Regions from separate parts of the Geobacillus sp. CAMR5420 genome, predicted to be linked through region 1. Evidence: a T-box and tRNA genes for the amino acid it is inferred to sense, from the RefSeq annotation. Region 1 holds a T-box; the other holds one or more tRNA genes.
What was found. The T-box of region 1 lies ahead of alaS (alanine--tRNA ligase). A T-box ahead of a tRNA ligase gene usually reads a tRNA of that ligase, here a tRNA-Ala.

Region 1 (18,335 bases):
CCGGTGCCATCCTCTTTGGTGACAACGCTGCGCAAAAGCCGCTGCAGCTCTTCGGCCGTCTGCGGCGCGATCGGCGCCATGTCTGAAGCCGGTTGAGGCGGAAACGAAAAGAGGGTCGCACCGTTTTTATACAGCACTTTGTCAACGGCCCGCACCTGAAGCGCTTCGCCGCCGCGGGCGATGGTCGCCATCATGTTGGCGACGCCAAGCGGCGAGACGCGTACATTTTTTTGCCCGATCGCCGTTTGCGCCACCGCAAGCGGCACCCTCTTGTCGCGCGGATCATGCCAAATCGTTCCTTTCTGCTCCTCCGGGAACTGACGGAAATGCTCTTCATGGTACACCGCCCCTTCCCAGCCGGCCGTCGGATACAGCCCAAGCTTTCTCGCATACGTTTCAAACGCATCGGGATCGTGCTCGATCAACTGCTTGCCGAGCGTGGCGAAAGCATTGTTGCAACTGACGGCAAAGCTGTCCGCTAAATCAAGCATGCCGTAATCATGCTCCTCATCGCGGGTTTTGCCGTCAATTTTTCGGCTGCAGTCAAACGTTGTCTCAAGCGAGGCGAGCCCCTCATCAAGCGCCGCGGCCGCAATGACTGTTTTAAAAATCGAGCCAGGGATTTGCGGCAACACTATTTGGTTTTCCGCCCCGCGGTTTTTGTACGGATCACGCGGATCCATGTTTGGGCGGCTGACCATGGCGAGCACACTGTTTGTGTCAATATCCAGCAAAACGAGACCGCCTTTTTTCAACCCGTATCGGTCAACGATCTGCTCCATCTCTTGCTGCAAGTCACGGTCAAGCGTCGTTTGCACGGTGACGGGATAAAACGGGTTGCCCGTATCGCTGTATTTGACATCGAGCCCAAACAGCGGCCGCCCTTCGGCGTCAACGTGATAAAGCAGCTTCGTTTCGCCGTCGGCGAGCAAAAACTCATCAAACGCCTTCTCAAGTCCTTGAATGCCCACTTCGGTCTTTGGCGGCAGCGGCCGTTTTGGATAACGCTTCTTGATGAGCTCCTGATCTGGGCGGGTGAAGCCAAGCAAATGCGGAGCGTACACCACCTCAAGAGAGTATTGTTTATTGACAGCTAAGACGCCCGGAATGCGCAAATCGTTAATTTGCTTCATTTGCTGGGCGCTCAAGGCGAGCGGCTCTCCATCCTTCTCTAAGACGAACGGACCGTCCGCCTGCCCAAGCTGGCGGCGGATCTCTTCTTTAGAGACGCCGGTGATGCGGGCGACTTGTTCCATCGGCCATTTCATCGTCGTTAAAAACGGGAATAAGACAAGCGACGGCACGTATCGCTTCGTGAGCGGCGCGCCATTTCGGTCGACGAACGAGCCGCGCCCGTCGTCAATGATCAGTTCTTGTGTCCGCTGGGCGACGCTTTCGGCAATTAAATTATGATTGGCGAACGACTCGGCGTCAATCAGCTGGATCTGCGCCAATCGCCCGACAAGCAACAACAAGCCCAGTTGAATGAGGGCGAGCATGGCAAGCGTTCGTTTTTTCCACATAAAGAAAACACCTCATCATCAGTGTTGACGAGGTGTTTCCGTTTGAAACGTCAAGCGGCGGCAATTTTCTTCGCTTCGCACACCGCCGCTTGTTCAGGTCGGCCGCCTCCTGCTTCTTATTTCACAGCCACGATTTTCACAAGCATTTCCCCGCCCGGCGTTTGCACCGTCACCTCATCGCCGACGCGGCGGCCGAGAAGCGATTTCGCAATCGGCGAGTCGTTGGAAATTTTCCCTTCAAACGGATCGGCTTCAGCGCTGCCGACGATCGTATACGTCTCTTCCTCGCCGTCTGGAAGTTCAATGAACGTGACCGACTTGCCGAGCGAGACGACGTCCGGGTTTTCTTTGTCTTCTTCAATGATGACGGCGTTGCGGATCATGTTTTCAAGCATTTGGATGCGCGATTCGACAAACGCCTGCTCATCTTTGGCAGCATCGTACTCCGAGTTTTCCGACAAATCCCCGAACCCGCGCGCAATCTTAATGCGCTCCACCACTTCTTTCCGCTTGACCGTTTTTAAGTACTCAAGCTCTTGTTCCAGTTTCTCTTTTCCCTCTTTCGTCATCGGATACTGCTTTTCGTTCGCCATTCATCTCACTCCTCTATATATTCTGCATTATGTAAAACGTACGAACAGCAAAAACGGCTGTTCGTACGCTTACTTGTTATATAATATATTGTTTTGTCTCTGTTATGTTATTACAAAACCGCTTTTTGTTCAAGAACTGTGCGAATTTTTGCCACCATTAAATCGATGGCGACGACGTTCTGTCCGCCTTCCGGAATGATCACATCCGCGTAGCGCTTCGTCGGTTCGACAAACTGGTTGTGCATCGGCCGGACGACGGACAAATATTGCTCGATGACCGAATCGAACGTGCGGCCGCGCTCTTTAATATCGCGGATGAGACGGCGGATGATGCGGATGTCCGGGTCGGTGTCGACATATACTTTAATGTCCATTAAATTGCGGAGTCGCTCATCCTCCAAGACAAGAATGCCCTCCACGATGATGACATCCTTTGGCTCCACGCGAATGACGTCGCTTGAGCGAGTGTGCAGCGTATAATCGTACACCGGCTTGTCAATCGGCTCATAGCGAAGCAGCTTATGAATATGCTCAATCAACAAATCGTTGTCAAACGCCAGCGGATGGTCATAGTTCGTCTTCAGCCGCTCTTCAAACGGAAGATGGCTTTGATCTTTATAGTAAAAGTCTTGCTCCAAAACAAGGATCGAGCGGTCGCCGAAATGGTCGTAAATCGCGCGGGCGACGCTCGTCTTCCCCGAGCCGGAGCCGCCGGCGACGCCGATGACAACGGGCTTCTTCCCCATCTTAATTCTCCTTTCTCATCATGTTGTACGGGAAGAGAGGGCGCTTGACCTTAAACTTCACGATTTGCAGCGGATGGCGCGCCGCATCAAGCTCGTTGCCGTCTTCGTCCCAAATTTTCTCAATCACTTGGGTGAAGTTTTCAATTTCCGGACCGAAAAATTCGACTTCATCGCCCGGGCGGAAATGGTTGCGCTGCTGGACGGTGGCGATGCCCGTCTCCGGGTCATAGCCAAGCACCAAACCGGCGAATTCATGAGTCGTTTTCCGGCTGTGCGTCCCGTACATATGGTTCGTATAATCCGGGAAGCCGTCAAAGAACGACGGCGCCGTCTCGCGGTTGGCGCATTTCTCCAGCTCCCGCACCCACTCTTCGCGGATCGTGAAATGGTCTGGGTCAGCGCAGTAGGCATCAATGACTTTCCGGTAGACACTGACAACCGTCGCCACGTAATGGATCGATTTCATCCGCCCTTCAATTTTCAAGCTATCCACACCCAATTCGATCATCACCGGAATGGCGCGGATTAAGTTCAAATCTTTCGCGCTCATCGCAAACGGAGCGTCCCCTTTTTCAAACAACGGAATTTCCCGGCCGTCCGAGAGCTGATACAAATCGTAATCCCAGCGGCACGACTGGCAGCATCCGCCGCGGTTTGAGTCGCGCGCCGTCATATGGTTGCTCAATACACAGCGGCCGGAGTAGGCGGAACACATCGCCCCATGGATGAACGCCTCGATTTCAATATCGACTTTCTCTTTGATCTGCCGGATTTCTTCTGCGCCCACTTCACGAGCGAGCACAACCCGCTCGAGCCCTTCCTCTTTCCAAAATTGGACCGCTTTCCAGTTGGTAAGCGATTGCTGCGTGCTTAAATGCACTTCAAGCTTCGGCGCCACCCGGCGCGCCGTTTCGATGATGAGCGGGTCGGCGACGATGATGCCGCAAACACCGGCATCTTCAAGCGCCCGCAAATAGTCATCAAGGCCAGGGATGTTTTCGTTATGGGCGTAAATATTGGCCGTTACGTATACTTTGGCTCCGTATCGATTGGCAAATTCGACCCCTTCGCGAATTTCCTCGATCGTAAAGTTGTCGGCGTTGGCGCGCAAGCTGTACTCTTGGCCTCCGATAAAGACGGCGTCTGCGCCGTAATGGACGGCGATTTTCAGTTTTTCCAAGTTGCCGGCCGGGGCGAGCAGCTCTGGCTTTTTCACAATGACGCGCTTGCCGTCAATGATTTCGGAGATGCGATCATTTTTTAAAAGCATGCTGCTTCCCTCCTTTTCTCAATAAATGGTCTCTTTGAAGAAAAATCCGGTGTCGATGCGGCGATGCGGCGGCTGAAGCGCTTCAACGGCCGCAAGCAGCTCCTCTTTTTCCCGTTCGTACCGCTCGCGGTCATCCGCGCATAAATCGATGGCGCGGCGGTACAGCTTCGTCACTTCGGTAATGTAGCGCGGCTCGTGCAAAATCCCGTCAATTTTAAAGCTGTCGATGCCGGCCTCGACCATGTCGCCGAGCTCATCGATCATGCAAACATCGTTCGGGCTCATAATATGCGTGCCGTTTTCGTCTTCAAAAATCGGATATTTGTTGTCGCGCTCTTTGTCGTAAAGAAACATCCCTTTTTCGTACTTCTTCCGTTCAACTTCCATCACTTTCCCTTGATATTCAAAATAGCTGCCGATCAGCGAGCGCTTCGATTGGTACATGCACATCGCGCCGTGCACTTGCACCTCGATTTCCACTTCGGCATGGGCTTTGATTTCCAAAATGGCGTCCATGTTCAACTCGCGGGCCAAGACGGCGCGCTTCGCCCCTTTCCGGCCCCAATAGTTGCACGCATACCAGTTCGTCGCTGTCGTCTCCGTGCTCCAGTGGAGCTTCATGTGCGGCGCCGTTTCTCGGACAGTCAAGAGCACCGCGGGATCGCCGAAGACGATGGCATCGGCGCCGACATCAGCCAAAAACGCGACGTAGTCGCCAAGCTCGTCCACTTTATCGTTATGGAAAATGGCGTTCATCGCCACATACACGTTCATGCCGCGCCGGTGGGCGGCTTTGACGGCGGCAGCGACATCATGGCGGGAAAATTCGCCGGCAAGCCGCAAACCGTAGCGCTGCTCGCCAATGATGACCGCGTCCGCTCCGGCTTCAGCCAGCTCGTCGATATGGGCAACGCTCGTCGGCGTCACGAGCAATTCGGGTTTTTTCACTGTTCTTCACCTCGTTTTTTCGATATGGCGAGCCCATCGCCGACCGGAATGATGACCGTATCATAACCGCTTCGACTCATGAGCCACTCATTGTAGCGGCGAATTTTTCGGGCGATGTTCCAAAGCCGTCGATTGTCCGCCGGCGCTTCGGCGGCGACGAGCCCCTTAAACAAGACGTTGTCGCTGATGATGAGGCCGCCTGCAGCCACAAACGGCTCATAGAGCGTAAAAAAGCGCTCATATTGCCCTTTGGCGGCATCAATAAACAGCACATCAAACGGCGCGGCGGCCGCCACACCGGCCTCGACCGCGAGCGCATCGCCCAACACCGCCTCGATTTGCCGCTTGGTGTTCGTCTTTTCGATGTAAAAACGGGCGCGCTCATACCGCTCCCGGTCTTTTTCGATCGTCACAATGCGCGCGTCCGGCAGCGCCTTTGCCATCCGGATCGCCGAATAGCCGATCGCCGTGCCGATTTCCAAAATGCGGCGCGGCCTGATCAGCTTCAAGATGAATAACAGCACTTCGACGCTCACCGGATCCATGATCGGTATGCGGTGCCGATAGGCGTACTGCTCCATCTCCTCAATGTCCTCATCCGGCGCCGGACGCAGCTTTTGCAAGTACGAAACAATGTCATTGGAAAGCAAGAGGAATTCCTCCCTGCCGTCAGCAAACTGAAAAGCGCTCGCCAAAGTTGAACTATATAGATGCAACGAAGAAGTTTAATATATCCTTGACGGAAAAGCGGTTTGCCCATTTTCGACTGACGGAGGCAAGCCTGTGGCTTGCCTCCGTCACGCCTTGGCGTGACGGAAGACCGAACAACCGGCCTGCTTCACAGACCCATATATGGGTCTGGAAGCGGCGTTGTTCGGTCGCCCGACAGTCGATCAAATACTCGGGAAAAACTACAAATGGTAAAGCTTCAAATTGCATCTATATACAACCCGGCATTTGCGCTTTGTCGTCATGAAAAATAAGAGCCGCAAAGGACTCTTATCGTTGGTCTGTTCAACTATACTACCATAAAACAGCGGAAAAGCGAAGCCGTTTCACCCCACCGGCCATTACCTTCCGTTTTGACCTATTGTTTTCCAATATGCTTCGCCTTTTCCCGGTTATGCTCGGCCAACGTTTTCGTAAAAATGACCTCGCCGCCCGGTGTCGCCAAAAAGTATAAATAGTCGGTCGCCGCCGGTTCAAGCGCCGCTTCGATCGACATTACGCCGGCGTTGGCGATCGGCCCCGGCGGCAGCCCTTTATGAATGTACGTGTTGTACGGCGAATTGACCTGCAAATCTTTATACAACACACGCTCTTTATGTTCGCCAAGGGCGTACAAAACGGTCGGGTCGGTTTGAAGCGGCATGCCGCGGTGCAGCCGATTGTAAAACACGCTGGCGATTTTTTGGCGGTCAGCTTTTTCCGTCGCCTCTTCCTCAATGAGCGACGACATCGTCAACAGCTGATGCGGCGACATGTTCTTTTCTTTCATCGCTGCCTTATATGTGTCAAGCACAGCTGCCGTTTTCGCCACCATCGCCTCAATGATCTCTGAGAGCGGCGGCTTTTCGTCAGCAAACACATACGTCGCCGGGAACAAGTAGCCTTCCAGCGGATAGCGGATGCCTTTGTGAAAAATATCATCAGTCAACAAATCCGGGTGCATTTTCATCAGCCGTTCGATATACGCGCGATCGTTAAGCAATTTCATAATTTGTTCTTGTTTGTACCCTGTTTTCGCGGCAATGAGGTCAGCGATTTGCACCAATTGCGACCCTTCCGGAACGGTCAGCTTCAATCCGATTTTTAGCGATTTCCCCGTTTTTAACAGCTCAATGATGCGCGCCATTGGCATCGCCCGCGTCAACTCATACTCCCCAGCCTGGAAGCCGGATTCATTTTTCCAGCGGACATATAAGCGAAACACGGCCGCGCTTTTAATGAGCCGCTTTTGTTCGAGCTGCTCGGCAATCGCCGCCGCCGATGAACCGATCGGAATCGAGACATGGACCGGGGTGCGGTCATTCGGGTCGACGGGCTTAAGCGCTGAACGGATGTATAAGAAACTGCTGGCGCCGGCAATGACAAACGCCGCCAGCAGAACAGCACAGACAATCAAGACGATTTTCCGCACAAGCCGCGCCTCTGGCGCCCTAAAATCGTTCTGTTTCATCTTTGTCCTCCTTTCACCCGGCCATATTATACTACAAAGTTCCGCATTTTTCGCCCTTGACGGTCAAAAAATGCAAAGCCAGGGGAGGATACGCGCCGGTCAATCGAAGCCCTTCGCAACATTTGTCGGACAAACAAGAAGATGTCTGAACCATTGCATGGAACACAACTTATCGTTTCTCAGCGCATAATACGGCAATAAGAAAAGGGGCCCCGATCCTTTTGGCCCCCCTCTGCTGTCCGTTATTCGTCGTCTTCCTCTTCCTGTTCAGCGCAAAACGTATTCCATACTTCTTCGATCATGTCCCACTCTTCTTCCGTCTCGATTGGGAGCAGTTCGCCTTCTTTGTTCTCATCCCCAGGGATGAAGGCGGAAACGTGCACTTCCGTCTCGCCGTTTTCATCTTCCGCCTCGACGCCGACCGGATAGTAAAACACATACGATTTGCCGAAATCATCTGATTCAAACGTAAACAAAATTTCGCACAGCTGCTCGTTGCCATGTTCGTCGACAACGGTAATATGACGGTCTCCGTGTTCCATGTTTTCTCCTCCAATTTATCGTTTACTGTCCAAATATGACTGCAAAATGACGGCCGCCGCCATTTTGTCGATCACTTTCCGCCGCTTTTTCCGGCTGACGTCGGCAGCGATCAACATCCGTTCGGCGGCCATCGTCGACAGCCGTTCATCCCAAAGCACAACGGGCAAAGAAAACTCCTCTCGCAATTTGGCGGCGAACCGCTCGCTTGCCTCAGCGCGCGGCCCGAGCGTGCCGTTCATGTTTTTCGGCCACCCGACGACAATCGTATCGACGCCGTACTCATCGATGATGGCGCGCAGCCGCTTTAAGCCGTAGTCGCCGCGCTCCGTATCAATGGCGATCGTCTCCAATCCTTGCGCTGTAAGGCCGAGTTCGTCGCTAACGGCAACGCCGAGCGTTTTCGTTCCCAAATCTAATCCTAGCGTCCGCATTAGGTTAATCCTTTCGTTGCCCCTGTAAATAGAATTTCACCAATTCCTCGATTAATTCGTCGCGTTCAATTTTGCGGATGAGCGCACGCGCATCTTTATGGCGCGGAATGTAAGCTGGGTCGCCGGACAACAAGTAGCCGACAATTTGATTGATCGGATTGTAGCCTTTTTCCTGCAAGGCGCCATACACCGTCAACAACACTTCGCGAACGTTCGTCTCGGCCGGCTCCTCGGAAAAATGAAACTGCATCGTTTGGTCAAACGAGCTCACCGTTTCCACCTCGCTCCTTATTCAGGCACCCCGTCCTTTTACATCCATTGTACACGATCCGCGCCAATTAGGAAACGGATTTCACCCATGTTTCGACATAACCGAGCGCTTCGCCGACCTTGCTTGGGTCCTTGCCGCCAGCTTGCGCCAAATCCGGGCGCCCGCCGCCGCCCCCACCGCAACGCGACGCTACTTCTTTCACCAGCTTGCCGGCATGGAATCCTTTTTTCACCAAATCGTCCGTTACTGCGGCAATCAGTTGCACTTTTCCGCCCTGGGCGGACGCCAACACGATGACCGCCGTGCCGAGCTTTTGTTTCAAATCATCAGCCATGGCCCGCAGTTGATTCATGTCATTGGCCTGCACTTTTGCCGCCAACACCGGCACGCCGTTTACATCTTTCACTTGACGGGTGAGGTGCTCAGCTTCCATATGGGCGAGGCGGGCAGCAAGCGATTCATTTTCGCGCTCGAGCTCTTTCAGCTCGGCAAACAGTCCGTCAAGACGCGCATTCAATTCTTTCGGGCTTGTTTTCAGTTTTTGCGCCGCCTCTTGCAAAATAGCAAGCTGTTCGCTCATAAAGCGGTATGCCGCTTCTCCGGTCACCGCTTCAATCCGACGCGTGCCGGCGCCGATGCCGGACTCGGAGACGATTTTAAACAACCCGATGGCTGATGTGTTGGGCACATGGCAGCCGCCGCACAGCTCGAGGCTGTAGTCGCCGACTTTGACGACGCGGACGATGTCGCCGTATTTTTCGCCAAACAGCGCCATCGCGCCCATCGCTTTCGCTTCCTCGAGCGGTTTATAAAAAATGTCAACCGGGAGGCTTTTCCAAATTTGTTCGTTGACGATGGCTTCGATGCGCTCGAGCTCCTCTGGCTTCACTTGCCCAAAATGGGTGAAGTCAAAACGAAGCCGGTCCGGGGCGACAAGCGACCCCGCTTGGTTGACATGGCGGCCGAGCACGTCTTTTAGCGCTTGATGGAGCAAATGGGTCGCCGTATGGTTTTTTACGATGCGCATCCGCTTTGCTTCATCGACGCGCGCCGTATAGCGGGATCCTTTTTTCACCGTTCCGCGTTCGACGATGATCGCATGAAGATGTTGGCCGTTCGGCGCTTTTTGCACATCTTTGACGACCGCTGTTCCTGTTTCGCTTTCAAACACGCCTTGGTCAGCGATTTGTCCGCCGCTTTCGGCGTAAAATGGCGTCACATCGACGATGATTTGCGCCTCTTCGCCGGCTTTCACTTCCTCGACAAGCCGCCCGTCTTTGACGATGGCGATGACCGTCGATGCGGCAACAAGCTCATCGTAGCCGACAAACCGGCTTTCATCTTTAATGTCACCGAGCACTCCGCCTTGGACTTGCATCGAATCGACATCTTGCCGGGCCGCGCGCGCCCGTTCGCGTTGCCGCTCCATCTCGCGCTCAAATCCGGCATGGTCGACCGTCATGCCCGCTTCAGCGGCGTACTCTTCCGTCAGCTCGATCGGAAAGCCGTACGTATCATACAGGCGGAACGCTTCCTCGCCCGGAATGACGTCGCTTCCTTGCTCTTTCGCCTTTTCGATCACCTCCGCCAATATGGCGAGCCCTTCATGGAGCGTTTCATGGAACCGTTCTTCTTCCGTCCGGATGACGCGGGCGATGAAATCGGCTTTTTCTTTCACCTCCGGATAGTAGTCGTGCATAATCTCGCCGACGACCGGGACGAGTTCGTACATAAACGGACGGTCAATGCCGATATGTTTCGCATAGCGCACCGCGCGGCGGAGCAGGCGGCGCAGCACATAACCGCGGCCCTCATTTGACGGCAGCGCCCCGTCGCCGATCGCGAACGTCACGGCTCGAATATGGTCGGCGATCACCTTAAAGGCGACGTCTTTGTCCGGATCTTCGCCATACCGCTCGCCGGCGATCTGCTCGGTCGCGCGGATGATCGGCAGGAACAAGTCGGTTTCAAAGTTCGTCGGCACGTCTTGCAAAATCGAGCACATCCGCTCCAAGCCCATGCCGGTGTCGATGTTTTTCTTCGGCAGCGGCGTGTACGTGCCGTCCGGGTTATGGTTAAACTGCGAAAAGACAAGGTTCCATACTTCTAAATAGCGGTCATTTTCCCCGCCTGGGTACAGCTCCGGATCGTTCGGGTCGTTGCCGAACGCTTCGCCGCGGTCGTAAAAGATTTCCGTGTTCGGACCGCTCGGGCCTTCGCCGATGTCCCAGAAGTTGCCTTCAAGGCGAATGATCCGCTCTTCCGGCAAGCCGATTTCGTTGCGCCAAATGTTGTACGCTTCCTCGTCTTCCGGATGGACGGTGACGGACAACCGTTCCGGATCAAAACCGATCCATTTGTCGCTCGTCAAAAACTCCCATGCCCAATGGATCGCTTCACGCTTGAAGTAATCGCCGATCGAAAAGTTGCCGAGCATTTCAAAAAACGTATGGTGGCGCGCCGTTTTCCCGACGTTTTCGATGTCGTTGGTGCGGATCGATTTTTGCGCGTTGCAAATGCGCGGGTTTTCCGGAACGATGCGCCCGTCAAAGTATTTTTTCAACGTCGCGACGCCGCTGTTGATCCACAACAGCGACGGGTCGTCGACCGGAATGAGCGATGCGCTCGGCTCAACCGCATGGCCTTTTTCTTGGAAAAACTCTAAAAACATGCGCCGCACTTGGGCGGATGTCAGCTTTTTCATGATGATCCTCCCCTTTCGCCTTTTATATAAAAAAACTCCCATCCCCTGCAGGGACGAGAGTTATGCTCGCGGTACCACCCTGTTTATGGGCAAAAAACGCCCATCACCTCTTTGGCCGTAACGCAGCCTTGCGTCAGGTTTTGCCTGCGCTCCGGATTAGCCTTCTGTTGCCCTTCATCTGGAATTTCTTTCAGCCGCGGAAATTCCTCTCTGTGCGCGAGCTCGCGCGTTAAGATGGACTGCAACATACTCGATCCGTCATCGCGTTATGTATTCGCTTTTTTCATTGAAAGATTATAGACAAGCAGAGAGCATTTGTCAATGCGAAGCATAATGCTCTTTCCAATGGGCGAGGGCCACTTTCAGCACCGCCGCCGTCGGAACGGCGAGAATGAGGCCGAGCACGCCGGCGAGCTCGCCGCCGGCAAAGAGGGCGAGCATAATGACAAGCGGATGCATATGCACGCTTTTGCCGACGATCAACGGCGACAAGATGTTCCCTTCTAAAAACTGCAAGGTAAAAATGATGACAAGCACGATCACGACCATTTTCAGCGAGACGGTGGCAGCCAAAATGACCGCTGGAACGGCGCCGATCAGCGGGCCAAAATACGGGATGATGTTCGTCACGCCAATGACAAAGCCGAGCAACAGCGGATAATCCATGCCCGCAAGCCACAAGCCGAGCGCCGCTGCCAGACCGATCGCCGCACAGACGAACAGCTGGCCGCGAATGTAGCCGCCGAGCGATTCATCGACATCCTTCAAAAACGCCATCCCCGGCCCACGCCACCGCTTCGGTGTCATGTACCAAACCGCTTTTTTCAACACATCGATGTCTTTTAACATATAGAAGACGATAAACGGAATGATCAACAGCGTCGCCGCCGAACCGATGAACGATTTGGCGGCGTTGATCGCCATCGCGACGGCGGCCGCCGCTGCCTGCTCGATCTCGGCAAACATCGCCTCGATGCGTGTGTGCACCTCAAGCGGCCAATTCGACGTCTCGTCGTGGATGTGGCGCACCCATTGGCGGTATGTATTCATCAAAGACGGCAGCTGTTCATCCAGTTCACGCAACTGGGCGATGAATAGCGGCACGCCGCGGTACAAGCCGTAGCCGACCAAACCGAAAAACAACAAATAAATCAACAAAATGGCAAGGGCGCGCGGCATTCCTTTGCGATGGATGGATTCCACAAGCGGGTAGAGCAAATACGTAATAAACGACGCCAGCAAAAACGGCGTCAACACCGTTGCGATAAAATCAATGACCGGCCGCCAAACGTCTTTCATCCGAACGATCAAATAGATGATTGCCGTCATGAGCAGCCATTTTCCGATGCGAAAGAACGACAGCCATTGTTGCTCGCCCATCGCCACACCTCCTACCGTTTAGTGTAGGAGATGCGGCGGGAAATATGCCTTCACCGCTTTTAGCACTATTTGACAGCCACAAGGCGACGCCCCCGCGCAAAGGCGAGGGCGAGCGCCGTCAGCGGATCGCTTGCATCAAGCGGCGGCGCATCCTCCGCATCGTGCGACCGTTCATCCAATCGTTTCGTTGGGCGAGCTGATAAGCGGCGACGCCTAATCCGACTGCTAACAGCGACGTCATCATCCGGTTCATGCGTGTCCCCCCTAAAATTGGATCGTGCGTTCGTGGTCGTCAAACAAGTCGTCAAGAGAACTCAACGTTCCGTCTTCTTCCACTTGATGGGCGTGGATCATCCCTTTCGAGACGGACAGCTCAATAAAGCAATCCCAGCAGTAGTACTGGTTGACGCCGATTTTCCCTAAATTTTTTCGTTTGCAATTCGGGCAAATGAGCATGGACAGCCACTCTCCTTACATCGTTGTTTCCACGGTGACCACGCCTTCTCTGGCGGTAAACGGAGCGAGCTCCATTCGTTTCTTTCCTTCGGTCAAATCGGAAAAAAATCCCTCGCTGATCTCGTATCCGTCAATTTTGCCCAATTGCCCGTCAAAATATACGTCATCCAACAGTCCGATCGTTGTTCCGTCCGCGGCGACAACCATGCTGCCGGCGAGGCCGCGTTCGCCGTAAAGAGAGTGGCCGCTGTCAGAAGAAGGAAACGGCTGGAAGCTATCGGCATCACAGATGATGACTCGGTCGTTTTCGAACGACTGCACGGCTGAAAGCGGCAAATAGCGGCGGCGGCCGAACAAACCGCCCTGTTCCGCGACAAGCCCTTTGACCGCGCCGTGGCTGGTAAACCAAATGTCAGCGATCGTTCCGACCATTTTTCCCGTCGTTTGTTCATAAATGGGAAGGCCCTTGATGTCGGAAAACGTCCGCATCGTTCTCCCACCTTTCCAGCCACCTTTAGCTTGGCTCATCGCCCATAAAGTCATACGGCGTAACGTTTTCCATCCCCATGTTCGCCTCTTCAAACGGCAGTTCGACCTCGACAAACGGCGCCGCCGCCCCCGCCAGCTTCTCAGCGAGCGCCGTCTGGCGCGCTCCGTCGCTTTGTTTTGCGACGCCGAATCGAAACGCTTCCTCTTCCCCGCATAAAACGAGAAACTGCTTGCTTCTTGTCACCGCAGTATACAACAAATTCCGTTTCAACATCCGGTAATAGCTTTTGACGACGGGCAAAATGACGATTGGAAACTCGCTTCCTTGCGCCTTATGAACCGAACAGCAGTACGCATGGGTGATTTGTCCTAAATCTTGCCGTGTGTACGTCACTTCAATGCCATCAAACGAAACGACGAGCAAGTCTTGCTTTTCGATATTTTCTTTGGCGTAAAAAATGGCAACGATTTCGCCGATGTCGCCGTTAAACACATTGTCTTCCGGTTGATTGACGAGCTGCAGCACCTTATCGCCGACGCGGTAGACGACCTCACCGACCGACAGCTCCCGCTTCCCCTCAGCCGGCGGGTTGAACAGCTCTTGAAGCGCTTTGTTCAATTGGTCAATGCCCGCTGGACCACGGTACATCGGGGCGAGCACTTGAATATCTTTGACGGAAAACCCTTTTTTGCGCGCGTTGTCCGCGATTTGCCGCACGACATCGACGACCTGGCCCGCACGGCAGCGGATGAAGGAACGGTCTGCCTTCGGAGCGGTCAAATCGTCCGGCACGACGCCGCGCTTCATCTCATGAGCAAGCTCGATGATCGATGATCCTTCCGCCTGGCGATACACCTCGGTCAACCGAGCGAACGGAATGACGCCTGAAGAGAGCAAGTCTTTCAGCACTTGCCCTGGCCCGACGGATGGCAATTGATCCTCATCGCCGACAAAAATGACTTGCATGCCGTTTGGCACGGCTTTTAACAGCTGGTTGGCGAGCCACGTGTCGACCATCGACATCTCATCGATGACAAGCAGCTTGCCGGAAATCGGTTCGTTCTCGTCGCGGCTGAACCCTTCCGCCCCATTCCAGCCAAGCAAGCGGTGGATCGTCGCCGCCGGCAGCCCGGTCGCCTCGCTCATCCGCTTCGCCGCTCGGCCGGTCGGTGCGGCCAGCAGCACCGGAAACGGCTCGCCTTGTTTGTAGTCAGCCGGGTCAAGAGACAGGCCGTTTAGGGCGGCAAACAGCTCGACGATGCCTTTGATGACCGTCGTTTTCCCCGTTCCCGGACCGCCGGTCAAAATAAACAGCGGCGAAGAAAGCGCTTGTTGGATCGCTTCCCTTTGCTGGGGGGCATATTGCATGCCAAGCCGTTCCTCAAGCGCCCCAAGCGCCAGCAAAAACTCCGACTCGGCAAACGCCGACGGCGGCGTCTGCCCGAGCAGCCGCTTAATGTTGGAGACGATCCCTTTCTCGGCGAAGTAAAGGGAAGGGAGATAATAACGCCCTTGCTCGGCGATCAGCTTCCCTTCTTCGCTTAACATCAGAAGCGTTTGGCTGATCGCTCGTCCATCCACCGCACCGCTCAGCCTTCCGTCAAGCAGCTCCCCGACGCGCTCCATCAGCTCTTCCTCGCGCAAATAAACGTGCCCTTCCTGCAAGCACGCCTGTTCAAGAACAAACAACGAGGCGGCGCGCAGCCGGGCCGGATGGCTGCCGGAAATGCCGAGCTGGCGCCCGATTTCATCAGCGCGGCCAAAGCCGATCCCTTCGATATCCTCAACGAGCTGGTACGGGTTCTCGTGGATGATGTCAACCGCTTCTTCGCCATACGCTTGGTAAATTTTCATGGCCAGCTGCGGGCCAAAACCGAGCTGGGCGAGGGCGATCATCGTTTGCTCAAGCCCTTCGTGGGCGCGAAGCGCATCGTACAGCTGCTTCGCCTTTTTTTTCGTCAGCTTCGGCACACGCTCTAGCGCCCTGGGGTCGCGCAAAATCGCGGCGATCGCGTTTTCGCCGAGCGTCTCGACAATCGCCGCAGCCGTTTTTTTGCCGATTCCTTTAAACAAACCGCTCGATAAATAATGAATGACTCCTTCTTTCGTGTTCGGAAGCTGTTTGCGGAACTGACTAGCCGCATATTGGCGGCCAAAACGCGGATGTTGGCGGAATTGTCCGTAAAAGATGTAGACGTCCCCTTCGTTTAAACGCGGAAAATAGCCGGTGACGACGACTTCCTCCTCAACGGGCGCTTCGTTCGTTTCCTCAACGCGCACGCGGACGACCGTGTACAATGTTTCCTCATTATGAAAAATGACCGCCAAGCACACTCCTTTAATGAACGTGCGTCCGTCAAGGGCGAGGATTTGTTGCTCTTGCAACAGCCATCCCCCTGCCTTTTTACGGCGCAAGCCGCTTTTCCATCAGTTTCTTTCCGTATCCGGCAAGCACGTGATCGGGCTTGGCTTCCAAGGCAGCGGCAAACATATTGCGGGCGGCATCGAGCTCATCTTTGTACGCATAAATGACGCCTAAATTGTAGTACGCATCAGCGTGGCGCGGATCGAGTTCCAACGTTTTTTCGAAATAACGCTTCGCCTCATCGACATAATCGAGCGTGGCGAGGCAAAGGCCAAGCTGAAACAGCGCTTCGGCATCCGTCTCGTTCAGCTCAGCCGCGCGCTGCAAATACGGCAGCGCCAGCCGCGGCATCTCGAGCCGCCATAAGGACATGCCGAGCATAAAATGCGTATCGGCATCGTCAAGACCAAGCCCTAGCGCGCGCTCAAACATATCTTTCGCTTTCGCGAACTGCTCACGCTTATAATGCACTGTACCCATGCCGTAATACGCGGCCGCCGCCTTCTTGTCAATTTTCAACGCCTGCCGGAAACAGTCAAGCGCCTTCTCTTCTTCACCGGCAGCAACGAGAACCGTGCCAATGTTAATGTACCCGGCTGGATCGTCCGGATGCTGTTCGACCGCAGCGGAAAAACAGCGGATGGCTTCCTCATACTTCCCCTCGCGCATATACCCCAAGCCTTGTTCGTTGAAATTGGCCACCGCCCATCCCCTCCCTGATTCAACGTGATTTTCAAGCAACGGCCTCCAGCCTAATAGCCTGATTGAAGATCGTGCGCACCGGCACATCCGTCAACCAACATACCAAAGCTTTTCGCCGTTGCGGAACACCTCATCGATCGTACCGCCGCCGAGGCATTCCTCGCCGTTGTAAAAAACAACCGCCTGCCCCGGCGTCACCGCCCGCGCCGGCGCATCAAACACGACTTCCGCCCCGCCGTCCGCAAGCGGGTGGACCGTCACGCCGACATCAGGCTGACGATAGCGAAATTTCGCCGTGCAACGGAACGGCGCTTCCGGCTTGCGGTCAGACACCCAGTTGACATCGACCGCCTTTAGCGAGGTGGAATACAAATATTCGTTTTCAAACCCTTGGGCGACATACAGCACATTTTCGCGCACATCTTTGCCGACGACAAACCACGGTTCGCCGCTGCCGCCGATGCCAAGGCCGTGGCGCTGGCCGATCGTGTAATACATGACGCCGTCATGCCGCCCTTTCACTTCGCCATCGAGCGTTTTCATCACTCCTGGCTGAGCCGGCAAATAATGGCTCAAAAATTCTTTGAAATCGCGTTCGCCGATAAAGCAAATGCCCGTGCTGTCTTTTTTTCCAGCGGTGGCGAGCCCAGCCTCTTTGGCGATCCGGCGCACGTCCGCTTTCTGCAAATGGCCGATCGGAAACATCACTTTCGACAGCTGAGCTTGGCCGAGCTGGTTTAAAAAGTACGTTTGGTCTTTGTTCGGGTCGGCTCCACGCAGCATTTTATATTCGCCATCGCGAAACTCGACGCGGGCGTAATGGCCGGTTGCGATGTAATCGGCGCCGATCGACATGGCGTGCTCTAAAAACGCCTTGAACTTAATTTCCTTATTGCACATCACGTCCGGGTTCGGCGTGCGCCCGGCTTTGTATTCATTCAAAAAGTACGTAAACACTTTGTCCCAATACTGTTTTTCAAAATTGACCGCATAATACGGGATGCCGATTTGATTGCAAACGCGCACGACGTCTTCGTAGTCCTCAGTCGCCGTGCAAACGCCGTTTTCATCGGTGTCATCCCAGTTTTTCATAAAAATGCCGATCACATCATATCCTTGTTCTTTCAATAGCAACGCAGCGACCGACGAGTCGACCCCGCCGGACATGCCGACGACGACGCGCGTTTCGTGCGGCGCTTTGTTCATGCTGTTTCCCCCCTTTAGCGGTTTGTGAGCCGCTTTATGATCTTCACGGTTTCCTCGGCCGCCCGCTCAATTTGTTCCATCGTATTGCCGAGCCCGAAGCTGAAGCGCACAGACGAACGGATGCGCTCCGACTCTTTTCCGCACATCGCGACAAGCACGTGCGACGGGTCGATTGACCCGGCGGTGCATGCTGACCCGCTCGAGGCGGCAATGCCGGCTAAATCCAAGTTCACGAGCAGCGATTCGACATTCGTTCCCGGGAAGGCGACATTCAAAATATGCGGCAGGCCATCCGGGCGGCCGTTGACCGCATAGTCGATCCCTGAGGAGCGGAAAATCGCAAGCATCGCCTCGCGCCACGCCGCATATTGCCGACGTTTCTCTTCCCTTGTTCGCTCAGCGATTTCCGCCGCCTGCGCCAAGCCGATGATGCCGGGGACGTTTTCCGTGCCGGCGCGCCGCTTCCGCTCCTGTTCGCCGCCGAAAAGGAGCGGAGTGATGCGGACCGTTTCCCGGACATAAAGCGCG
Region 2 (13,217 bases), on a different contig from region 1:
GCAGTCGGAAAAGGGGAAAGGAACGGTGTTTACGGTGACCTTTGACATGTGAGGTCCATTTAGGCAACGGCGGCCGCGAAAGACACCCCTGTCGAGACGAAGGAGGAAAAGGCTATGTATCGCGTGTTGTTGATCGAGGATGACCCGATGGTGCAAGAAGTGAATCGGCAAATGATTGAACAAGTCGACGGCTTCACCGTCATCGGCCTCGCTGGAAACGGTGAAGAAGGACTCCGCCTCATCGACGAGCTGCACCCGGATTTAGCAATGATCGATATTTACATGCCGCAGCTGGACGGCCTTGAAACATTAAAACAAATCCGCGCCCGCGGCCATGAAGTCGATATCATCGCCATTACCGCGGCGAGCGACATTGAAACGGTGCGCCGCGTCCTGCAAAACGGCGCCTTCGATTACATTGTGAAACCGTTCAAATTTGAACGGCTCAAACAGGCGTTGGAAAATTATCGGACGTTCCGCCGGTCGCTTGCGGAAAAGGAATCGCTCACCCAGGTGGAACTCGATGCCCTAAGGCGGGCGGCTGAACAACCGGCCGGACCGTCCTCCGAGCTTCCGAAAGGACTGAATGAGGTCACATTGGAAAAAGTGATCGCCTATTTGCGCGGGCACCGCTTCCCTGTTTCCGCCGAGGAAGTGGCCGAAGGAGTCGGCATCGCCCGCGTCACCGCCCGCCGCTATTTGGAGTACCTTGAGAAAACAGGAAAAGTCGTGCTCGATGTGCAATACGGCGGCGTCGGACGACCAGTGAATCGGTACCATCTGAAAGCAACATAACACGACGCCGTTTCACTTGGCTTTAAGCTGGTTGTCAGAGACGGAAAGCCAGGCCTTATTATGCCGTATCCCGCACCAGCAACCGGGCAGGCAGCTCTTCCTGTTTTCGCGCCACACGGCCTGTCTCCAGCCAATGGTGAAGAAGGCGGAACGCTCTTTCCCCGAGCGTAAAATGGGGGAGTGCCACGGTTGTAATGCCCAGCATTTCGGCCAATGGATCATTATCAAAACCAATAACGGCAAGCTCATCTGGAATGCGCACCCCGATTCGGCGCGCATGGAGCACGATTCCGGCCGCCACTTGGTCACTCGTCACAAGCAACGCGCTCGGCCTCTCCTCCATCGCGATCCATTGCTCCATAACCCGCTTTCCATCTTCAAGAAATAGACAACCATCGAAAACCCACTGCCGACGAGGAAGGACGCCGACTTCACGCAACACATCCTGGTACGCCCCTGCCCTCGCTTGGCTGTTCGGCCCGGTCATTCTTCCGATGCAATAACCGATGCGCCGGTGCCCCTTTTTGATCAAGTAGCGAAGCGCTTGGACAAACGCTTGGTAGTGATCGATATAGACAGTGAAAAAATCATACCTTTCCACCTGCTCACATAAAACAATGGGACCGTCTTCCTGATAAGCCGCAAACGCTTCCCAGTCCACTTCATGGGAACATACGATCAACCCATCCATTTGCTTCATCCGCAGCCGTTCCAACGCCTCAAGCTCCCTTTCCACCTCATAGTTTGTCTGAAACAAAAGCAACTGGTAACCATAACGAAGCGCCTCTTTGGAAATCCCTTCGATTACAGCGGAAAAATAAGGATGGTGAATGTACGGAAGCATGACCCCGACAATCGCTGTTCTTCCCTTCGCCAAGTGAACGGCTTGAATATTTTTCACATATTGAAGCTTCTGGGCTGCTTCCCAAACTGCCTTCCGCTTTTCCTCGCTCACATACGGATATCCGTTCAATACCCTCGATACAGTGGCCACCGACACACCCGCTTCTTTCGCCAAATCACGGATGTTCGCCACGTTCCCACTTCCCTCCATAAAAGCTCTTGACTTGAAACGCGTTTCATACATTACATTCATCCTGCCATCTAGTTCTAGTATACACGAGGAGGTGACCGCATGCTTTGCGGATTGGCTTCACTCATTCTGCTCGTCGCCGCTGTTTGGGGCGGGGCGCATATCGCCTTGCACGCGAAACAAACAAAAAAATAGGGAAACGAGTCTGTTTGTTTCCACCGTTTCAATTGGTATAATGGGGGGGTATAGGAACGTAGGGAGGAATGAACATGATTCGATACTGGAAACTGTTGTTCTCTCTCGCTGTCGCCTCCGTCTTGCTGGTTGGCTGTGGAACGAAAGAGCACGAGACGACACAGGCGGCAAAGGAAGAGCAGACAGCCGACGATCAAAAACCATCGTCTGATGCGCCGTCATCCAAGAACCCTTCTCCTTCGAAGGAAGCAAAAGAGCAAACATCAACGAAAAAGAACGAAGAAGAGCAACGAGCGGCAGGAGGAGGACAACCCGCTGCTTCACAACCGACCATTTCATTGTCCTACCAAGATGGAAACCAAACCATCACGAAAACTGCAACACTGCAAACGAGCGACAATCAACATTTTTCCCTCTATGTTTTGGAAGGATGGACCCTTGACGCCGAAGAACCGGGCGCCGATGTCTTGCTTCATGGCGAAGCCTTTGCCCGCATCCGCTTGCTTTCGGAGGGGGAAACAAACTACGAGCAGCTGGCGAAAGAACATGCCCAAGCGGTTGACGCCAACGCCGCCCGCCAACAAACGAACGGATTGCCTAAGCCGTTCGCTGATGCCGTTTGGTACACTGCCCAAGCGGACGGTGTCACCGTTCATGTCATCGCCAGCGCCCAACCAACGCCGATGCTATTGACCGTGCACGCTCCAAGCAACGAAGACGTGCTTGGCGCCGTACTCGCCATGGCGGCGACGCTGCAAAAGCAATAACTTATTTTAGGGAGGGCCTCGCCCTCCCGCCTTTCCAAAAAGAAAAACCCTCTTTTCGCCATATGAAGAGGGTCAAACGAGCTGCTTGCTTTCTTCTTTGCGGAAAAATGTTCTCATCGCATGGAACACATCCGATTTTTGCTTCAAAATATAATAGCGGAATTTTTCGTCTTTAATATTGCGATACGCCGACATGAGCGTGGAATGGCGGTTGTACTGGTTGACTTCCCCATACCCAAACATGTTCGATACTTTCATCAGCTCCTGAACAAGCTTCACGCAGCGGGCATTGTCCGATGTCAGGTTGTCGCCGTCCGAGAAGTGGAACGGATAAATGTTGTAGCGCGACGGTGGATATTTTGTCTCAATGAGTTCAAGCGCCTTGCGGTAGGCTGATGAGCAAATCGTTCCACCGCTTTCCCCTTTCGTGAAAAACTCCTCCTCACTGACGACTTTTGCTTCCGTATGATGGGCGATAAAGGCGATGTCCACCGTTTCGTATTTCGTGCGCAAAAAGCGGGTCATCCAGAAGAAAAAGCTGCGTGCCATATATTTTTCCCACATGCCCATCGATCCGCTTGTGTCCATCATCGCCAAGACGACCGCCTTCGATTCTGGTTTGACGACTTCGTTCCACGTTTTAAACTTCAAATCTTCACGGTAAATCGGATAAAAGCCTGGTTTGCCGTTCATGGCATTGCGCTTGAAGGCAGCGAGCATCGTCCGCTTCTTATCGATATTCCCCATCAGCCCGGTGCGGCGGATGTCGTTAAATTCGATATGTTGGGTTACATTTTGATCCAGCTCTTTTCGTTGCAAGTTGGGCAGCTCCAATTGGCTAAAGAACGCTTCCTCAATCTCCATCAGCGACACTTCAGCTTCGTAATAATCTTGGCCCGGCAAATCGCCAGCACCTTGGCCTTTTCCTGGCCCCTGCCCCTCCCCGCTTCCGTCTCGGGCCACCACATCACCGACTTGGCTGTCTCCATTTCCTTGGCCGACGTGTTTGTTTTTCTCATAATTGTAGCGGATTTTGTATTCATCGAGCGAGCGGATCGGAATTTTAATCACATCGCGCCCGTTGGACATGATAATGCTTTCTTCCGTAATTAAGTCGGGCAAATTGTTTTTGATCGCTTCCTTCACTTTTTCTTGATGGCGCTTTTGATCATCATATCCTTTGCGGTGGAGGGACCAGTCTTCCTTCGATACAACAAAATTCCCCTTCATGTTTTCCCCTCCTTTGAAAAAATCATTTTCACACTTTTCGCTTTCCCGCATATACTTATGTTGGCGTCATCAAAACGGGCCATCACTATGCCAAGTTGGTTTATTTTATCGTATGCAAAAATTCAAAATAATTGACCAATGAATGAGGAAAATAGAAAAGTAGACAAGCCCGATTATCAGCTTCGCGCCCTCTTGTTCTCTTCCTTTTAGCGAAGCTCGCTGCGTCGTCTTTGCTCGACCCTCCCTGTGCAACTCGGTCAGACAGAGGAGGAGGATAAAAAAAGCATGCCTCAGCGCTTGAGGCATGCCTAGCGGTTCAACAAGCTGCCGACATAGCGGAGCAATTCGTTGGCTGACGTGGAGTTGTACCCGTATTCATCAATGAGGCGGGCGACGACTTCGTTAATTTTTTTCAACTGCTGCTCATCCGGTGTTTTCGTCGACGTTGTAATTTTCACAATATCTTTTAGATCAGCGAACAGTTTTTTCTGGATTGCCTCGCGCAGCCGTTCATGCGAGTTGTAATCAAATCGCTGCCCTTTGCGCGCATAGGCGGAAATGCGGATTAAAATTTCTTCACGAAACGCTTTTTTCGCATTTTCGGAAATGCCGATTTGTTCCTCGATCGAGCGCATCAGCTTTTCATCCGGATTCATTTCCTCGCCAGTGAGCGGATCGCGCAGTTTCGTCTTGTTGCAGTACGCCTCGACGTTGTCCAAATAGTTATCCATCAACGTTTTCGCCGACTCTTCATACGAATAGACGAACGCCTTTTGCACTTCTTGTTTGGCGATTTCGTCATATTCTTTACGCACAAGCGAAATGAAGTTCAAGTACCGCTCGCGGTCTTCCTTCGTGATCGACGGATGCTGATCCAACCCTTCTTTCAACGAACGAAGCACGTCAAGCGCATTGATCGACGGCACTCCTTTGCGAATGATGCAGGCAGAAATGCGGTTGATGACATAGCGTGGGTCGATGCCGCTCATCCCCTCGTCCGGATGCTCCTTTTTCAGCTCCTCCACATCGACCTCGCTGAATCCTTCGATCATTTCGCCATCATACAAGCGCATTTTCTTCAATAAATCCACATCCGGCCGCTTCGATTCTTTCAACCGCGTCAAAATCGTAAACATGGCCGCAATCCGCAACGTATGTGGAGCGATATGCACGTCGGCGACATCGCTTTCGCGGATCATTTTTTCGTAAATGCGCTCTTCTTCCGAGACGCGCAAGTTGTATGGAATCGGCATGACGATGATGCGCGAATGGAGCGCCTCGTTCTTTTTGTTGGCGATGAACGACCGATATTCCGTTTCGTTCGTATGAGCGATAATCAATTCGTCGGCGCTGATTAAAGCAAACCGCCCAGCCTTGAAATTGCCTTCTTGCGTCAGCGACAGCAAATGCCAAAGAAATTTTTCATCGCACTTTAACATCTCTTGAAATTCCATAATCCCGCGGTTGGCTTTGTTCAGCTCGCCGTCAAACCGGTACGCGCGCGGGTCGGACTCGGAGCCGTATTCCGCGATCGTTGAAAAATCGATGCTTCCCGTTAAATCGGCGATGTCTTGCGATTTTGGATCAGACGGACTGAACGTCCCGATGCCGACGCGGCGGTTTTCCGAGAAGAAAATGCGCTCCACTAGCACGTCTTCAATGCGTCCGCCGTACTCTTTCTCAAGCCGCATCATATTGAGCGGCGACAGCTCGCCTTCGATGCGAATGCCGTATTCGCGGTAAAAATCGTCGCGCAAATGGTGAGGAATGAGGTGAAGCGGATCTTCATGCATCGGGCACCCTTTAATCGCATAAACGGCTCCGCGCTCCGTTTTGGAGTACTCCTCAAGCCCGCGCTTCAGGAGCGTTACCAACGTCGACTTCCCGCCGCCAACTGGCCCCATCAGCAGCAAAATCCGTTTCCGCACATCAAGCCGCTTCGCCGCCGGGTGGAAATATTCCTCAACGAGCCGCTCAAGCGCCTCCTCAAGCCCGAACAGGTGCTGGCTGAAAAACTTATATCGTTTCCGCCCATTCACCTCTTCGACCCCAGCATCTTTGATCATATTATAAACACGCGAATGAGCCGACTGGGCCACCCACGGCTTTTCTTTTAAAATCTTTAAATACTCAGCAAACGTTCCTTCCCATTTCAACTTTTCTTCTTCTTCCCGATACCGGGCGATTTTTTGCAAAATATCCATAAAGGACCTCCTCACCCTTGGATGTCTAACAGCAAGATTATTACAATTTATGCGAGGATGTCCCGTATCATTCGCCGCAAAAAAAATTTTGTCTCCTAACAACCAACTGCGGTCATTCACATGCTTGGCCATATTCGCTATAATAAAAGGGGAAACGCCTGCCACTTTCATTATGAAGGAGGAACAAACGATGCGCACTTTGCTTGTGCTAGGGGTTATCATTGCGTTTTTGACGGCCATTTTCACCGCTGGCTATGAAGACAAACCAGGCGTCAGACAATAAGACCAAAAAAACGACCTCCAGAGCGAAGGTCGTTTTTTTGTTTATGACAACCCATAAAACCGTTGTTGGCGCAACGCTTCGTACACTAAAATGGCCGCCGTGTTCGACAAGTTTAACGAGCGCACTTTGTCATTCATCGGGATGCGAAGGCAACGGTCCATATTGGCCTCAAGCAGCTCCTTCGGCAGTCCGGTCGTTTCACGGCCGAACACAAAGAAAATATGTTTTTCTGTATCGCTGAAATCAAACGAATCATAATACCGGCGCCCGAATTTCGTAATGAAATAAAACTCCCCTTCCGGAAAGCGGGCGAATAGTTCGTCAAGCGAGTCATAATACGAAATATTGACATACGGCCAATAATCAAGCCCGGCGCGCTTTAACATTTTATCATCCGTAGAAAAACCGAGCGGGCGGATCAAATGGAGCGACGTATCGGTTGCTGCGCACGTACGAGCGATGTTTCCAGTATTGGCTGGAATTTCTGGCTGGTATAGCACTACATGAAGCGGCATTTCCTTCACCTCAGCAACGTTTATTTGCGATCGATGATGTGAAAAAACTTATAGCGAATGTTCGGCGTATAGGCGCTTGAATCTTCATACGACCAATAGCGCATTCGGCTGTTTGTCGTATGGGCGTTCACAAGCGGCATCCCGTTCTGATCTTTCGCCACCACAATCGTTGAGTGGTCGAAGCGTCCGTCCCCTTGAAAATCATAACAGATGACATCACCTGCCATCAATTGCTCCGGCTCCGCCACTTCCACCGCCTGCAAGCCGATGCGCGACCCGCTCAAATACCAACGAAAAGCATGGGCCACAGCCCAGCTGTAACTCCAACTTCCGTGTTGACACCACCATCCCCTCGCCCGGTTCGGATAGCCCGTCATCGGCGCCCCGCCTGCATACAAGCATTGAGAGACAAAATTCGTGCAATCCACCGGAAACGACGGAAACACCGGGTTATGCCGATTCCACCACGTTTCCGCATACCGCACCGCCCGGGCGCGGTCATACTGGTAAGAAAGACGCTCCCCCGTCCATTGCTCTCGTTCGACGCGCGGCGCCTCCATATCCCCCCCCAACCGGTTGATCGGTTCATCAGTTACAAGCTCACCGCGAACAAAACAGGCGCATCGCTCCTCAACCTGTTCTTCTATATATAGTGAACCCCTTTGCTTAATTAAAAATTGATGGTGGGCAATATACATAACTTTCGCTTCCCGCTCGATGGTCTGCCTGCCGACAATTTGTCCCCGGATCGTGCAACGGACGATCTCCGCACCGCGCTTTTGGCAAAGCCGTTGCTTTCTTGCCGCCTCTTCGCTTCGGATATTGCTTTCCGACACAAACGAGCGGGCTCGCTCATCCAACCACGCGCGCAACTGTTTTTTCATGCTGCTTTCCACCACTTTCGTTTTTGTTACTACCTTATGTGGGGAAGCTGCGTTTTTTTCCCTATTCCTTTGCCTCAGCCAACAGTTTCAGTCCTTTTTCAATCTCAGCGATCACATCGGCATCCGCCTCCGTTTGCCGCGCGGCCTCCAAGTAAGGCTTAGCGCTTGGATCCCCGATTTTCCCGAGCGCCCACGCCGCCGTCCCGCGGATGACGGGACGGCTATCCTCTTTCAACAAACGCAGTAAGTGCGGCACCGCGGTTTGGTCTTTGTAATGGGCGAGCGCCAGAATGGCATTGCGCTGAATCGGCTTTTTCCCACGCCATGAACCCGCCATGGCCCCAAATGTTTCTTTAAATTCACGGTTGCTCATCTGAAGCAGCGGGATGAGCTTCGGCTTTACCGCTTCCGGATCCGGCTCGAATTCTGGATGCAAATGAAAGTCTTTCCCCTTATTTTCCGGGCAGACTTGCTGGCATGTATCGCAGCCGTACAGCCGGTTCCCGATTTTCTCCCGAAACTCGTCGGCTAAAAAGCCTTTCGTTTGCGTTAAAAAGGAAAGGCACCGCTGTGCGTTCAGTTGCCCCCCTTGCACAAGCGCCCCGGTCGGGCAGGCATCAATGCATTTCGTGCACGTGCCGCATCGGTTTTCAACCGGTTCATCAGGGGGAAATGGAATATTCGTAATCATTTCTCCCAAATACACATACGATCCAAACTCCGGTGTAATAATAGAGCAGTTCTTGCCGCTCCAACCGATCCCTGCTCGTTCCGCCACCGCCCGATCAGCGAGCTCTCCGGTATCCACCATCGAGCGAACGCGGGCATGGGGCACTTTGGCCAGCAAAAACTCCTCGAGCTGCTGCAAACGTTCCCGCAACACATCGTGGTAGTCCTTTCCCCATGAAGCGCGGCAAAAAACGCCGCGCCGTTCCGTCTTTGTCCCCCGCGGCGCATTTTTCATTTTAGACGGATAGGCAAGAGCAATGGCAATAATCGATTTTGCTTCCGGAAGAAGCAATGAAGGATTCGTCCGTTTCTCAATATCTGGTTCCTCAAAACCGGACTGATAGCCGAGCTCCTGCTGGCGGCGCAGCCGTTCCTTTAATTCAACAAACGGATCAGCGCTCGCAAATCCGATTTTATCAATGCCGATTGACCGACTGTACTCAATGACTTCCTGCTTTAATGCCATAACATCCATCGTTTTCCCTCCTTTCGTCATATATGGTAAAATGAAATCCGAGGTGATCAAGATGAAATGCGTGATATCAGAACAACTAAAGCAACGCCTTCCTTCTGGTAAATTCGGCGTCATCCGCTATCATCATATCGAGGTCAGCGATTCACCGCAAATGTTAAGGGGGAGGCTTGAGCTGTTTCAAGAATCTCTTTACATCGAGCTGCAGGAAAAGTCGATTGCCGACATCCCTGAGATGGTCGAATGGCGCCGTACTTTCAAACAAATCGGAACGGACCCAAGCCGCTATCGACCGTCAAGTGAAAGCCTGTACCGACGCATCCAGAAAAAAAGCTTCATTCCGCCTATCCATTCAGCGGCGGACATAAACAACTTTTTTTCACTCTATTATAAAATTCCGCTCGGCATCTATGATCTAGACCGCATCAACGGGACAGTGACGCTCACGATCGGCACGGAACAAGATGAATACATCGCGTTAAACGGCCGCACAGTCAACTTTGCCAACAAACTCGTCAGCAAAGATGAACGAGGGCCGTTTGGCAGTCCGATCGTCGATTCGGAGCGGACCGCCGTGACGAGAGAAACGAAAAACGCTTTGCAAATCGTTTACTTTCTCCCATCAACGCCAGAAGAAACCGCCAAGCGCCAGCTTCAAGCCATCCAAACGATGTTTGTGCAAATTCATGGCGGCGAAGCCGACGCCCAATTGTTCATTTGATCTTCTCCCCCCACTTTCCTGCCGTTGGAAACGGGGGACTCCCTCCCTACCTGAACTCTCTCCCTACGCTCACGCGTGGAAGTGAGGGTCTTCTCGGTTTAGGGTGGTAAATAAAAAAACGCAATGCCTCGTTCTTTAACGAAACGAAACACTGCGTTGTCCCCAACAATCATAACGTAATTTTAAAGCTAACGAGAGATATTATAACAGACTTCCACACGCATCGCAAGAAAAAAACGCAAAAATCGACAAAAGAAATTGTACAAAAGGGCACCAGAATCTCTGGTGCCAGCAACCAGTGACCCGTACGGGATTCGAACCCGTGTTACCGCCGTGAAAGGGCGGTGTCTTAACCACTTGACCAACGGGCCATTATGGCGGAGAAGGCGGGATTTGAACCCGCGCGCCGCAAAACTGCGACCTAACGGTTTAGCAAACCGTCCCCTTCAGCCACTTGGGTACTTCTCCAAAGAAATGGCTCCGCAAGTAGGATTCGAACCTACGACCTACCGGTTAACAGCCGGTTGCTCTACCGCTGAGCTATTGCGGAATGATGAATAACTATATGTTATGCACATCTTCCAAATGTGCTCGTTGCCTCTTCCTCTGCCAGCTAATTCAAGGAAGCGAGATGCGTCGAGGCAACTCGCAGCGAATTCGAAGATGTGAAGCTCGTCGCTCCGATTTTGCTGTGGAACGATGGGGCATTGTTCGCCCATTATTATAGCGAATGACCCAAAAATATTCAATGGAAAATAATGGGCCTAAGTGGACTTGAACCACCGACCTCACGCTTATCAGGCGTGCGCTCTGACCAGCTGAGCTATAGGCCCATAAAAAGCGGGTGATGGGAATCGAACCCACGACATCAGCTTGGAAGGCTGAGGTTTTACCACTAAACTACACCCGCATATCATTTAGTTGAACATCCGCCACGCTGCTTCCATGCCCCTTCCTCTACCAGCTGATTCATAGAAGCCAGATGCGTCGGGGCAACTCGAAGCAGATTCGATGATGCAGATGCTCGTGGCTGAGGTTTTACCACTAAACTACACCCGCAAATATAGAATATAATGAAAAGGGCGACTAGTGGGAATCGAACCCACGCATGCCAGAGCCACAATCTGGTGCGTTAACCACTTCGCCATAGTCGCCTCGTTCTGGTGCCGGCTGCAGGACTTGAACCCGCAACCTACTGATTACAAGTCAGTTGCTCTACCAATTGAGCTAAGCCGGCACATTTAAAATTAGCTAGTGATTCATGTTGTCTGCCTGGTTGTGCCTCTTCCTCTCCCAGCTAATTCGAGGAAGTCAAATGCTCGGTGTCCCTTCCTCTGCAAGCTTATTCAAAGAAGTGGGATGCGTCGGGACAACTCGCAGCAGATTCGACGATGCGAATGCTCGTCTCTACCAATTGAGCTAAGCCGGCACGATTTTAAAGTGCATGGCGGAGGAGGAGGGATTCGAACCCCCGCGCGCCTTGCGGCGCCTCTCGGTTTTCAAGACCGACCCCTTCAACCACTTGGGTACTCCTCCAAAAAAGCAACAATAATAATGGTGGACCTTGTAGGACTCGAACCTACGACCGGACGGTTATGAGCCGTCTGCTCTAACCAGCTGAGCTAAAGGTCCGATAATGGTGGCGGTGGAGGGGATCGAACCCCCGACCTCACGGGTATGAACCGTACGCTCTAGCCAGCTGAGCTACACCGCCAAATTTAAGAAGTCAAAAGGTGGAGCCTATCGGGATCGAACCGATGACCTCCTGCTTGCAAAGCAGGCGCTCTCCCAGCTGAGCTAAGGCCCCATGATAAATCGGGAAGACAGGATTTGAACCTGCGACCTCACGGACCCGAACCGTGTGCTCTACCAAGCTGAGCTACTTCCCGATAAAACGCGCTCGAGAGGATTCGAACCCCTAACCTTCTGATCCGTAGTCAGATGCTCTATCCAATTGAGCTACGAGCGCACAAGTGCCGAGGGCCGGACTCGAACCGGCACGGTAGTTACCTACCCCAGGATTTTAAGTCCTGTGCGTCTGCCAATTCCGCCACCCCGGCGGAAGTGGAGCGGAAGACGGGGCTCGAACCCGCGACCCCCACCTTGGCAAGGTGGTGTTCTACCGCTGAACTACTTCCGCAAGACGATGAGCCATGGAGGACTCGAACCTCCGACCCTCTGATTAAAAGTCAGATGCTCTACCTACTGAGCTAATGGCTCATGGGTTCAATAACACTCCGAGACAACGATGTCCCTTCCTCTACCAGCTGATTCAAAGAAGCCGAATGCGTCGGGACAACTCGAAGCAAATCCGAAGATGCTTTGCTCGTTGCTCTACCTACTGAGCTAATGGCTCATGGTTAGGACAACACTCTAGGTACTACCTAGCTCTACCTGCCTCTTCCTCTGCCAGCTAATTCAAGGAAGCCTCGTGCGTCGAGGCAACTCGAAGCAAATTCGATGATGTAACGCTCGTTACTGAGCTAATGGCTCATAGTTAGGATAACACTCCGAGACAACAATGTCCCTTCCACTGCCAGCTGATTCGAAGATGCAGGATGCGTCGGGACAACTCGAAGCGAACTCGAAGATGTAGCGCTCGTTACTGAGCTAATGGCTCGCGGTTGCCGCCTTAATGGCTTAAGGGGTTATTAAGGAATAAGAATGCCGGCTGCAGGACTTGAACCCGCAACCTACTGATTACAAGTCAGTTGCTCTACCAATTGAGCTAAGCCGGCACATTTAAAATTAGTTAGTGACTCATGTTGTCTGCCTAGTTGTGCCTCTTCCTCTGCAAGCTGATTCGAGGAAGCTGAGTGCGTCGAGGCAACTCGCAACAGACTCGACGATGCGAATGTTCGTCGCTACCCATTGAACTAAGCCGGGGTGGTTTGAACATCTGACATGTCTGTGAACTACTCCCACTTAGCTTTGCATGAAGCGGGAACCTTCTTTCGGAACTATGATAAAAATGGTGGCTCGGGACGGAATCGAACCGCCGACACAAGGATTTTCAGTCCTTTGCTCTACCGACTGAGCTACCGAGCCATATCTTATTTTTCCCTTGTTCGTTGATGACTTTTGTGTCCCTTCCTCTACTAGCCCATTCGAAGAAGCCAGATGCGTCGGGACAACTCGCAGCAGATTCGACGATGCGGATGCTCGTCTCTACCGACTGAGCTACCGAGCCATATTTTTTCATCTTTCACAATTTTGGAAGAATGGCGGTCCCGACGGGACTCGAACCCGCGATCTCCTGCGTGACAGGCAGGCATGTTAACCACTACACTACGGGACCATATTGGTTGCGGGGGCAGGATTTGAACCTGCGACCTTCGGGTTATGAGCCCGACGAGCTACCGGACTGCTCCACCCCGCGACGGTAAGAA

Region 2: it encodes a tRNA-Ala, which carries the amino acid that the T-box ahead of alaS (alanine--tRNA ligase) is inferred to sense. The anticodon was not compared.

What each region holds. Positions count from the first base shown of each region.
Region 1 covers NZ_JHUS01000054.1:11,333-29,667, forward strand. The annotation lists gene DI44_RS04335 (penicillin-binding protein 2) at 1-1,523, opposite strand, end outside; gene greA (transcription elongation factor GreA) at 1,640-2,116, opposite strand; gene udk (uridine kinase) at 2,227-2,862, opposite strand; gene DI44_RS04320 (U32 family peptidase) at 2,864-4,132, opposite strand; gene DI44_RS04315 (peptidase U32 family protein) at 4,151-5,080, opposite strand; gene DI44_RS04310 (O-methyltransferase) at 5,077-5,730, opposite strand; gene mltG (endolytic transglycosylase MltG) at 6,168-7,259, opposite strand; gene DI44_RS04300 (DUF1292 domain-containing protein) at 7,502-7,801, opposite strand; gene ruvX (Holliday junction resolvase RuvX) at 7,817-8,233, opposite strand; gene DI44_RS04290 (IreB family regulatory phosphoprotein) at 8,238-8,504, opposite strand; gene alaS (alanine--tRNA ligase) at 8,572-11,208, opposite strand; T-box leader at 11,255-11,479, opposite strand; gene DI44_RS04280 (AI-2E family transporter) at 11,527-12,588, opposite strand; gene DI44_RS18260 (YrzQ family protein) at 12,707-12,841, opposite strand; gene DI44_RS04275 (hypothetical protein) at 12,853-13,044, opposite strand; gene DI44_RS04270 (PRC-barrel domain-containing protein) at 13,060-13,533, opposite strand; gene DI44_RS04265 (ATP-dependent RecD-like DNA helicase) at 13,559-15,919, opposite strand; gene DI44_RS04260 (tetratricopeptide repeat protein) at 15,939-16,601, opposite strand; gene mnmA (tRNA 2-thiouridine(34) synthase MnmA) at 16,692-17,807, opposite strand; gene DI44_RS04250 (cysteine desulfurase family protein) at 17,822-18,335, opposite strand, start outside.
Region 2 covers NZ_JHUS01000013.1:618-13,834, reverse strand. The annotation lists partial or broken gene DI44_RS0116920 (sensor histidine kinase) at 1-52, shown strand, start outside; gene DI44_RS13415 (response regulator) at 115-795, shown strand; gene DI44_RS13420 (LacI family DNA-binding transcriptional regulator) at 854-1,831, opposite strand; gene DI44_RS13425 (hypothetical protein) at 2,098-2,790, shown strand; gene yhbH (sporulation protein YhbH) at 2,863-4,020, opposite strand; gene DI44_RS13435 (PrkA family serine protein kinase) at 4,329-6,224, opposite strand; gene trmL (tRNA (uridine(34)/cytosine(34)/5-carboxymethylaminomethyluridine(34)-2'-O)-methyltransferase TrmL) at 6,549-7,022, opposite strand; gene DI44_RS13445 (amidase domain-containing protein) at 7,043-7,906, opposite strand; gene queG (tRNA epoxyqueuosine(34) reductase QueG) at 7,968-9,110, opposite strand; gene DI44_RS13455 (phenylalanine--tRNA ligase beta subunit-related protein) at 9,163-9,828, shown strand; tRNA gene DI44_RS13460 (tRNA-Glu) at 10,128-10,199, opposite strand; tRNA gene DI44_RS13465 (tRNA-Ser) at 10,204-10,296, opposite strand; tRNA gene DI44_RS13470 (tRNA-Asn) at 10,304-10,378, opposite strand; tRNA gene DI44_RS13475 (tRNA-Ile) at 10,588-10,661, opposite strand; tRNA gene DI44_RS13480 (tRNA-Gly) at 10,668-10,738, opposite strand; tRNA gene DI44_RS13485 (tRNA-His) at 10,910-10,982, opposite strand; tRNA gene DI44_RS13490 (tRNA-Thr) at 10,990-11,065, opposite strand; tRNA gene DI44_RS13495 (tRNA-Ser) at 11,274-11,364, opposite strand; tRNA gene DI44_RS13500 (tRNA-Ile) at 11,384-11,460, opposite strand; tRNA gene DI44_RS13505 (tRNA-Met) at 11,466-11,542, opposite strand; tRNA gene DI44_RS13510 (tRNA-Ala) at 11,563-11,635, opposite strand; tRNA gene DI44_RS13515 (tRNA-Pro) at 11,644-11,717, opposite strand; tRNA gene DI44_RS13520 (tRNA-Arg) at 11,724-11,797, opposite strand; tRNA gene DI44_RS13525 (tRNA-Leu) at 11,803-11,888, opposite strand; tRNA gene DI44_RS13530 (tRNA-Gly) at 11,894-11,968, opposite strand; tRNA gene DI44_RS13535 (tRNA-Lys) at 11,976-12,048, opposite strand; tRNA gene DI44_RS13540 (tRNA-Thr) at 12,494-12,566, opposite strand; tRNA gene DI44_RS13545 (tRNA-Phe) at 12,801-12,876, opposite strand; tRNA gene DI44_RS13550 (tRNA-Asp) at 13,051-13,126, opposite strand; tRNA gene DI44_RS13555 (tRNA-Met) at 13,131-13,207, opposite strand.